Regions from separate parts of the Pectobacterium atrosepticum genome, predicted to be linked through region 2. Evidence: predicted binding sites of a transcription regulator. Region 2 holds the regulator's gene; the other holds the start of a gene.

Region 1 (5,110 bases), 120 kb from region 2:
GACCATATCCGGTGCTGCCTGGTTATCAATAGCCCGCTTATAAGGCATGATATCAATGGCAAAGGCGTCTTTTCGTGTGCGGTCGACACGAGGCAGGCCAGTATGAGAATCCGTGGATGTACTACCGTGCCCCGGAAAATGCTTGTAAGCGGTAATCAATCCTTGCTGTTTCATGCCTGCCGTCATTTTTTCCGCCAAACGATAAACGGTGTCCGCATCGTCGCTGAAAGCGCGCACGTTAATGACTGGGTTGAAAGGGTTAGTGTTGACATCAACGACCGGTGCAAAGTTGGTATTGATATGCATAAAAATCATGTCTTGTGCCATCAGACGGCCCTGTTCACTGGCAATCTGTATATCGGAACCCCCTTCAATCGCTGAAGATAGCGCCATATTACCGGGAAATGATGCATAATCGCTGCGAGGTAGGCGGAAAACGTTGCCCCCTTCGTTATCTGTGCTAATGAATAATCGGACGCCGCCACGGGTTTCCATCGCGGCATACCAAGCTGTCAGTTTTTCAATTTGCTGCTTATCTTTCAGATTGTTTGCAAACAGGATCACGCCACCAATATGGTGATCCGTGATTAATTTGCCTACCGTTTCATCGGGAACTGTCATGTCCTGATTGCTTTTTCCCGTTGGATCCCAGTAGCGAAAGTCCAGCATGAGCTTTTGTCCTATTTTCTCTTCCAGCGTCATTGCGTTTATTTTCTGTTTAATATTCATAAAATATTTCCTTATTCAGGCCAAGGTTTAATGACAGAGACATAATATTTAAGTGCTATAACGTCACCTGTCATTTTTTACATGCACTTATCAGACAGTCATATTCTGAAAATCTATTAAATAAGGTATAAAAAAGAGTAAATATTAATTTTCATTAGTAATGTTTTTAATATTTAGGCGTTGGGGTAATTGATAGGAAGCGCTAAAATAAGCTAAATCATTATTATTAAAGTGGATAATTAAAGGACCTTCCGTATTTTCTGGCACACTTAAATTATTTTAATCCCCTCCACCTTTACTTTCTTTTCGTTTTTTTTTGCTAGACTTAGGTTATTGTTTTTCAGGAATTTTTAGTCGACGATGAAGAAGAAAAGACCCGTTCCCCAGGATGTTGCTGACCGCGTTGGGATTACCAAAATGACGGTAAGCCGCTATTTGCGTAACCCCGCTCAGGTGTCCGCCGCCTTGCAGGAAAAGATCGCCATCGCGTTGGATGAGCTGGGTTATATCCCTAATCTTGCACCTAATATGCTCGCTAGCTCTACCAGCCGGGCGATTGGCGTATTGTTGCAATCATTAACCAATCAGGTTTTCGCTGAGGTATTGCGTGGGATTGAACGCACGGCGGAAGCGCACGGTTACCAGACCATGCTGGCGCATTATGGCTATCATCCTGACAGAGAAGAACAGCGTTTGACTTCACTGCTGTCGTATCACATTGACGGGCTTATTCTGGCTGAACGCACCCACACGCCGCGAACGCGTCAGATGCTGGATGTTGCTGGCATTCCGGTGGTGGAACTGATGGATTCCGTTTCACCCTGTCTGGATATGGCTGTCGGGTTTGATAACGTCGAAGCCGCCCGTCAGCTGTAGGCGACATCGCTGATCCGCTCCAACCACGGTGCGCGGTCGTTATCATTCAACGGTGTACCGCTGGCCATTTTCTGGATATTGGCGCGTGGGTGCAGATCGTCGCCATCAATAAATTTTGCCTCAATGGCGCGGCCAAGTTCAGTGCCAACTGAGGATTTTCCACTGCCTGATACGCCCATCAGAATAATGCTTCGACCTGACATAATTTGATCTCTATCCCAAATTGTAAATCAAATGATACTTAATGGTTCCGGAATTTAACATGTTACCCGTATCATATTGCCGGTATCAAATGATGGCGCGATACACCTCACAAACAATCAGCCAATCCAGACCGGTGCCCTAAAGAGATTATTAACGATGACAGAAATAACATCCGCTTATAGTGCTAGTGTGCTATTAACCATCGCCGCAGGTTCGGTCGCACTGTTACTAGTGCTGATTATGCGCTTCCGCGTTCACGCGTTTCTGGCGTTGACGCTGGTGAGCCTGATCACGGCGCTGGCGACAAAAACACCTTTCGAGAAACTCGTTCCTACGCTGCTCAGTGGTTTCGGCAGCACGTTGGCATCCGTTGCCCTGCTGGTTGGTTTGGGGGCAATGATTGGCCGCCTGTTGGAAGTTACCGGTGGTGCGAATGTGCTGGCGGATACGCTAATCAATAAATTTGGTGAGAAACGTGCGCCTTTCGCGCTGGGTCTTGCCTCGCTGCTGTTCGGCTTCCCGATCTTTTTCGACGCTGGGCTGATCGTGATGCTGCCGATTATTTTCAGTGTGGCGAAACGTTTTGGCGGTTCAACGCTAACCTATGCATTCCCTGCTGCGGGCGCTTTTGCCGTTATGCACGCCTTGCTGCCGCCACATCCCGGCCCGGTTGCCGCTAGCGAACTGCTGGGGGCCAACATTGGTCTGCTAGTGCTGGTGGGTGCCGTGATTGCTTTCCCCACCTGGTATTTTGGCGGTTATCTGTTCGGCCTGTGGGCGGGTAAAAAATTCCATTTGCCGTTGCCGTCAACGTTCCTGACTGAAGTCAAAGCGGATGAGCAGCATACGCCGCCTCCGTTCAGCGTGGTGATGTGGGTGCTGTTGCTGCCACTGATCCTGATTTTCCTCGATACGGGATTGAATACCCTGACGGTAATGGGCGTCATCAGTGGTGATAGCAGTCTGGTGCAGTTCCTGCGGATGCTTGGGAAAACGCCGGTTGCGCTGCTGATTACCGTCTTGTTCGCCATGATTATGTTTAGCGGCCAGCATAGCCGTAGACATCTTGAGAAGATTTGTGAAGGCGCACTGGGGCCGGTTTGCTCAATTATTTTGGTCACCGGTGCGGGCGGTATGTTCGGTGGTGTTCTACGTTCTAGCGGTATTGGTGATGCATTGTCTGGCGTGTTGGCTGATACCGGTATGCCAGTGATTGTGGCCGCGTTTGTAGTGTCTGCGGCGCTGCGTGTCGCGCAGGGTTCGGCGACGGTGGCATTGACGACCACGGCGGCGCTGATGGCGCCTGCGGTTGCGGCGACTCCCGGCCTGAGCCAGTTCGATCTCTGTTTTATCGTGGTGGCAATTGCGGGTGGTGCGACCGTGTTGTCGCATGTGAACGACTCAGGCTTCTGGCTGGTTGGCCGCTTCCTCGAAATGGATGAGAAAACGACCCTGAAAACCTGGACGGTGATGGAAACGCTGCTCGGCACCATCGCGTTCCTGATCGCGTTAGTGGGGAGCATTTTCCTCTGATGTGTTTAACCCTCCTCTTACAAGGGAAGGTTTTGACATTAATCCGGCGTAAAAATTATGCAGCGGTGATCATGAGCACCGAGTGAGCGGCATGGATGCCGCGAAAGCCAGTGCCGCGTATGGAACGCGTCACTGGTGGCTCGAAGGGTGATCATGAACGCCGATGGCACCGCGTAGCGGCATGATTTAGCCGGAAGCCTGGGTTCGCAGGGCGGCGGCGACTGAGCGCCCTGCGTCGGGCGCGTGCTACGGAGTAGCATGGAAATTACGGTATTATCGCGCACGAAACCGTCTATTAGTCGGCATAAAAAATGTGACTAAGACATTGGGGACAACGACGCGTCTATAACTTCATGTAAGCACGTATGCCGTCGAGGAACATCTGCGTCGATAGCATCACCAGAATCAGGCCCATCAATTTCTCCAGCGCGCTCACGCCTTTCTCACCCAGCAAACGCAAGAACAAATCAGACATCAGCAAGATGATGAAAGAGATCGTCCAGGCGATAAACAGTGCCAGCGTCAGATGGGATAACTGATTGGGATACTGGTGGGAAAGCAGCATCAGCGCAGCCAGAATCGACGGCCCCGCCACCAATGGAATCGCCATTGGCACCAGAAACGGTTCTTCTCCAGCTGGCAGTCCGCTGCTATTGCCTTCCTGCGAGGGGAAAATCATCCGAATCGCAATGAGGAACAGCACGATACCGCCGGAAATAGATACCGTTTCGGTGCGCAGATTCAGGAACGCCAGAATGTGTTCACCGGCGAACAGGAAAATCAGCATCAGCCCGAGCGCAATCAGCATTTCGCGGATCAGCACCACACGTCGGCGTTTAGGGTCGAGGTGCTTGAGTACGGACATGAAAATCGGCAGGTTGCCGAGTGGGTCCATTATGAGCAACAGCAGTACTGTTGCAGAGATCATTTCTGTCATGTTGGTTCTTTACTCCCAAAACAGTGTTTCCTGACCGGGGCCATCTTCATGGACTGACCAACGTTATTATCCTGTGCCAGGTTGATGATATTAGAATGACTGCTGAAAAATGCCGTACTATCGAATAAATTCACTTGCGACTTTATGTACATTTTGTAAGGTTGAACGACACGATAATTTACAGGTTTACGACACGACACGCGCAGCCTCTGCGGCAGATCACTGAGTCAGCAATAACTAAGCGCTATCGACGTTAGCCAGAATTCTTTTTGTTACCCCCAAAGCAGGACAGTTACCATGAAAAATGTTGGTTTTATTGGCTGGCGCGGTATGGTCGGCTCGGTTCTCATGCAGCGCATGGTCGAAGAACGCGACTTTGATGTGATTCACCCGGTATTCTTTTCGACTTCTCAGCATGGCGAACCTGCACCCGCGCTGGGCGGCCATCAAGGCGTGTTGCAGGATGCTTATAATATCGAAGCACTGCGCGCGCTGGACATCATCATTACCTGTCAGGGCGGCGATTATACCAATGAAGTCTACCCAACGCTGCGTGAAAGTGGCTGGCAGGGTTATTGGATCGATGCCGCGTCCTCACTGCGTATGAAAGATGACGCGATTATTATTCTGGACCCGGTTAACCACGGGGTGATTCAACAGGGTCTGGATAAAGGCATCAAAACCTTTGCGGGCGGTAACTGTACCGTCAGCCTAATGCTGATGTCATTGGGCGGCCTGTTTGCTAACAATCTGGTGGAGTGGGTTTCTGCTGCGACGTATCAGGCTGCTTCTGGTGGCGGTGCGCGTCACATGCGTGAACTGCTGGCTCAG
Region 2 (5,110 bases):
GCTGGCTCAGCCTTTGACGGTCACCCGCTATCATTCACTCATCATTGATTCCGCTTCGCTACCTGATTGCTTTGAGGTCACAGCCTGGAGCGAATATGAAGGACAGCGTGACGAGATTATGGGGATACGCCATCGCTCATTGCCGCTGGAAGGCGTGCAGTTCCATCCAGAGAGTATTCTCAGTCAGCAAGGGCATCAGCTTTTGGATAATTTCCTTAAAATTTAATCGCATAGAAACTTATTCTCCTCATTGGCTGATTTAATATTGCCTGAGAGTGATTTTTTATGCATATTTATTGACTATATTTTCATTTCTGACGTAATGGACAGCAGAGTGAGGCAGCAAATGGCAGCAGAGCAGAAAGCGGTGACACGGGATACTCACGATAAGGTGATTTTGCCGGTTTATGCACCCGCGAAGTTTGTACCAGTGAAAGGTAAGGGGAGCCGCGTCTGGGATCAGGACGGCCGCGAGTATATCGATTTCTCCGGTGGCATTGCGGTTACGGCGCTCGGTCACTGCCATCCTGCGCTGGTTAACGCATTGCGGCAGCAGGGTGAAACGCTGTGGCATACCAGCAATATTTTCACCAACGAACCTGCGCTACGCCTCGCGAGCAAATTGATTGATGCCACTTTTGCTGACCGTGTGTTCTTTGTTAATTCCGGTGCAGAGGCTAACGAAGCCGCATTTAAGCTGGCGCGTCACTATGCGGTTAAACGCCATAGTCCATATAAAACCAAGATTATTGCTTTCTACAATGCATTCCATGGCCGAACGCTGTTCACCGTTTCGGTTGGCGGACAGCCTAAATATGCCGATGGTTTCGGGCCTAAACCTGCTGATATCGTGCATGTTCCGTTCAACGACCTAGCTGCCGTTAAAGCGGTGATGGACGATCACACCTGCGCGGTCGTGCTGGAGCCGATTCAGGGCGAAGGCGGCATTACACCCGCTACGCCTGAATTTTTGCAGGGCGTCCGTGACTTGTGCGATCAACATAAAGCGCTGCTGGTATTTGATGAAGTGCAGAGTGGAATGGGACGTACCGGTAAATTATTTAGCTATATGCACTATGGTATTACGCCGGATATCCTTACAACGGCTAAAGCGTTGGGCGGTGGTTTCCCGATTAGTGCGATGCTGACGACGGAAGAGATCGCATCGGTCATGACGGTTGGGGTACACGGCACCACCTATGGCGGCAACCCGCTGGCCTGTGCAGTGGCGGAAGCTGCGCTGGATATCATCAATACGCCGGAAGTGCTATCGGGCGTAGCGGATCGTCACGATCGCTTTGTCAGTGAGCTTGATAAAATCAACCAGCAGTATGGCGTATTTGATCAAGTCCGCGGTATGGGGCTTTTGCTGGGGGCTGAGCTGAAACCGCAATGGCATGGTCGCGCGGGTGAGTTCTTGGCTGCTGCAGCGGCTCAGGGGCTTATGGTGTTGATGGCTGGGCCGAACGTGATCCGCTTTGTGCCGTCTTTGATCATTGATGAAGATGATATTGCGCAGGGGATGGAGAAATTCGCTAAAGCTGTCGCTCAAGTGGTTAACACGGCGAACTGAGTTCACGTTATTTTGTGATAAACCGTTATTTGATAAACCATTTTTTTGTGATAAGCATTGTGCGATAAAAAAAAGCGTGAGGCCGAGGCTTCACGCTTTTTTATTGGTAGGGTATCGCGACAGGGGTTTAGCGAGTGCCGTAAACGACAATCGTTTTACCGTGCGCAGAGATCAGGTTCTGGTCTTCTAACATTTTCAGAATGCGGCCCACGGTTTCACGCGAGCAGCCAACGATTTGCCCAATTTCCTGACGGGTAATTTTAATTTGCATGCCATCTGGATGCGTCATGGCATCAGGTTGTTTTGCCAGGTTGAGTAATGTTTGGGCGATACGGCCAGTTACATCAAGGAAGGCGAGGTTGCCGACTTTTTCTGAGGTAATCTGAAGTCTGTTTGCCATTTGTGCAGACAGACGCATGAGGATATCTGGGTTAACTTGAATGAGCTGGCGGAATTTTTTATAAGAAATTTCAGCCACTTCACAGGCGGTTTTTGCCCGAACCCAAGCACTGCGTTCCTGACCTTCTTCAAACAGGCCGAGCTCACCAATAAAATCGCCCTGATTGAGGTAGGAAAGAATCATTTCCTTGCCTTCTTCATCTTTGATTAGCACTGCGACAGAGCCTTTCACGATGTAGTAAAGCGTTTCTGCTTTTTCACCTTGGTGAATCAGCGTGCTCTTCGATGGATACTTGTGGATATGACAATGGGAAAGGAACCATTCGAGAGTCGGGTCTGTCTGCGGTTTGCCGAGAACCATTCGCTATCATCCTCTGTTGTAATTCACTGCGCAAATTACAGGGGTCAGAGTTCCCTGTACGGCGTGTTTAACTGCTAAAAAAATAAAATTCAGTCTAGGCAGAATGACGTCAGGGAATATACTGGAACCACTGTACCCTTGGTTTTTCGGTTGCTGCTTTGCCGCACCGTAAACGTGGCTGGGTATTTCTGGCTACGTCATCATCTTCTTCGTTTCTGGGTTTGTCCAGAAAAGGTCTATTCTATTTTCGTTTTAACACAGCTTTAAGGATGTGTCTTGTGTTGTCTCGCTTCAGCATGACAAAGCTCTGATTAACGCTGGTTTTTGTACAGTAACGGTATAAATTTTCAAAAAAATTTTAGTGGAGAGACATCATGCAGGCTCGGGTAAAATGGGTTGAAGGCTTAACGTTTTTGGGCGAATCCGCATCAGGACATCAGGTATTGATGGACGGTAATTCTGGCGATAAAGCGCCCAGTCCGATGGAAATGGTGTTGATGTCCGTAGGGGGATGCAGCGCGATTGATGTGGTGTCGATTCTGCAAAAGGGCCGTAACGATGTGGCGGATTGTGAGGTGAAATTAACCTCAGAGCGTCGGTCTGAAGCGCCGCGCTTATTTACCCATATCAATCTGCATTTTATCGTGACGGGGAAAGGGCTGACCGATAAAGCTGTCGAGCGGGCTGTCGAGCTGTCAGCGGAAAAATACTGCTCTGTGGCATTGATGCTGGGCAAAGCCGTTGAAGTGACGCACAGTCACGAAATTAGAATACTGCCGTAATTCCTTTCTCTGAGCATTAATGCTGGTCGCTTAAGCCCGTGTATCTCGATGCTTAAACGATTGGCATTATCCTCTTGGCACGTCTTGCCGTGCTCAGTGTCGGTTATTCGATCGTTTTCCCTTCTATCAACCGCTGCACCAGCGGTGCCATGATTAATTCCATTGCCAGCCCCATTTTCCCGCCGGGAACGACTAACGTATTGATGTGAGAAATAAACGAGCCCTGCAACATGGCGAGCAGATAGGGGTAATCAATATTATCTAATCCCTGAAAGTGGATGACGACGAAACTTTCATCCAGTGAGGGAATCGACTTGGCAGCGAACGGGTTGGAGGTGTCCACGGTTGGTACGCGCTGGAAGTTGATATGGGTGCGAGAGAACTGCGGCGTGATATAGGTGATGTAGTCTTCCATGGAGCGGACAACGGAATCCATTACCGCTTCACGCGAGTGGCCGCGCTCATTGACGTCACGAATCAGCTTTTGAATCCACTCCAAATTGACGATCGGTACTACGCCGACGAGCAAATCGACATGCTGTGCCACGTCGTTTTGATCGGTGACTATGCCACCGTGCAATCCCTCATAGAACAGGATATCGGTAGGTTCCGGCATCGGTTCCCACGGCGTAAATGTCCCAGGAACCTGATTATAAGGAATGGCTTCATCGTAAGTATGAAGGTATTTACGCGTCTGGCCGTGTCCGTGCAGGCCATATTCGATAAACGATTGTTCCAGCAGGCTGAAGTCATTCGCTTCTGGGCCGAAATAGCTGATGTGTCGTCCTAAATCACGCGCTTTACGAATCGCCATATCCATTTCTGGGCGGGTATAGCGGTGAAAGCTGTCACCTTCCAACTGGGCTGCGCGCAGGTCGAATTGTTGGAAAATCTTACGGAAAGCCAGACTGGTGGTCGTGGTTCCCGCTCCACTGGAACCCGTAACTGCAATAATCGGATGCTGATGTGACATAAGGTGCGTGACTCCGTGATCGCGATGCCCGCATAGGCTGAAAGCCTGCGCGCATTCTCAAAAATGACGTAATTGCTCTCATTGTTAGCATGTTTGGCGCGCTCTTTCACGCCTTTCGCCATGCTCAATAAGGGGCATGTCCTCCGGCATTGAGCTGGCTGCGCGGCATAATGTTTAGCGTTTCATGTAACTCAGACCACACCAAAACGACCTCGCCAGATTGGAGTTGGCTGCGGATATCTTCTACTTTCTGCGCCAGCGAGCGCTCCTGTTCGCCGTAATCAGTGCCTTCCCGCAGGACGAAAGATTCAATGATGCTATCCAGCGTTTCTGGATCGAGCTGTTGCCAGGGAATAATCACGCTATGTTTCCTGAGTAAAAATTGTTTCTGAATAAAAAGAACCGGTGGCGTGGTCCAAAAATGGACTAAGCCAATTGGGAATGCGCTGTTCCAGCCACATTTCCGGTTTCAGCAATGTTCCACCGACGAAGCCGACATGCCCGCCGTGTTCCGTTAGCTGATACTCAATATTAGACGGTAACTGCGACAGATCGGGAATGACCTCCGGTGTCATGAAAGGATCGTCCTTCGCATGGATGATCAGCAGCGGCTTGCGTATGTGAGGTAACAGCGGCAGGGCGCTACAGCGTCGATAGTAGTCAGCGGCATCACGAAAGCCGTGGATACGTGAGGTGATGATGTCATCAAACTCCCGTAGCTGGCGGATTCTCTTCAACTGCGGCAACTGAATTGGCAGCGTATCTGGATAAGCCGCCAGCTTGCGACCGGCGTTTTGTTTCAATAGGCGCAGCAGGTAGTGCTGATAGACGCGCGAGAAGCCTTGTTCCATTCGACGGCTACAGGGTTCGAGCATCAAGGGGGCGGAAACAATGACGGCGGCGGACAGAGAACAGGCTTCGCCCTGCTCACCGAGCAGATAGGCCAGCATGTTGCCGCCGAGAGAAATGCCGATGGCGGCGGTAGGAACTTCGCCCAGCGTCTCTTGCATCCAGTGCAGAAA

What was found. The regulator CRP, encoded in region 2, controls carbon source genes, mostly activating them, when cyclic AMP is high. The targets are predictions, from matches to a motif close to ATGTGANNNNNNTCACAT.
Region 1: GZ59_RS20235 (GntP family permease) is a predicted target of CRP. The motif match lies at 1,810-1,827, and genes of this name have one in related genera.

Annotation. Positions count from the first base shown of each region.
Region 1 covers NZ_CP009125.1:4,549,794-4,554,903, reverse strand. The annotation lists gene GZ59_RS20250 (glycoside hydrolase family 3 N-terminal domain-containing protein) at 1-729, opposite strand, end outside; partial or broken gene GZ59_RS20245 (LacI family DNA-binding transcriptional regulator) at 1,090-1,602, shown strand; partial or broken gene GZ59_RS20240 (adenylyl-sulfate kinase) at 1,599-1,808, opposite strand; gene GZ59_RS20235 (GntP family permease) at 1,966-3,342, shown strand; gene GZ59_RS20230 (YhgN family NAAT transporter) at 3,686-4,279, opposite strand; gene asd (aspartate-semialdehyde dehydrogenase) at 4,577-5,110, shown strand, end outside.
Region 2 covers NZ_CP009125.1:4,432,014-4,437,123, reverse strand. The annotation lists gene GZ59_RS19785 (aminodeoxychorismate synthase component II) at 1-226, shown strand, start outside; gene argD (bifunctional acetylornithine/succinyldiaminopimelate transaminase) at 347-1,573, shown strand; gene crp (cAMP-activated global transcriptional regulator CRP) at 1,701-2,333, opposite strand; gene GZ59_RS19770 (OsmC family protein) at 2,708-3,115, shown strand; gene GZ59_RS19765 (phosphoribulokinase) at 3,219-4,088, opposite strand; gene GZ59_RS19760 (YheU family protein) at 4,213-4,449, opposite strand; gene GZ59_RS19755 (hydrolase) at 4,451-5,110, opposite strand, start outside.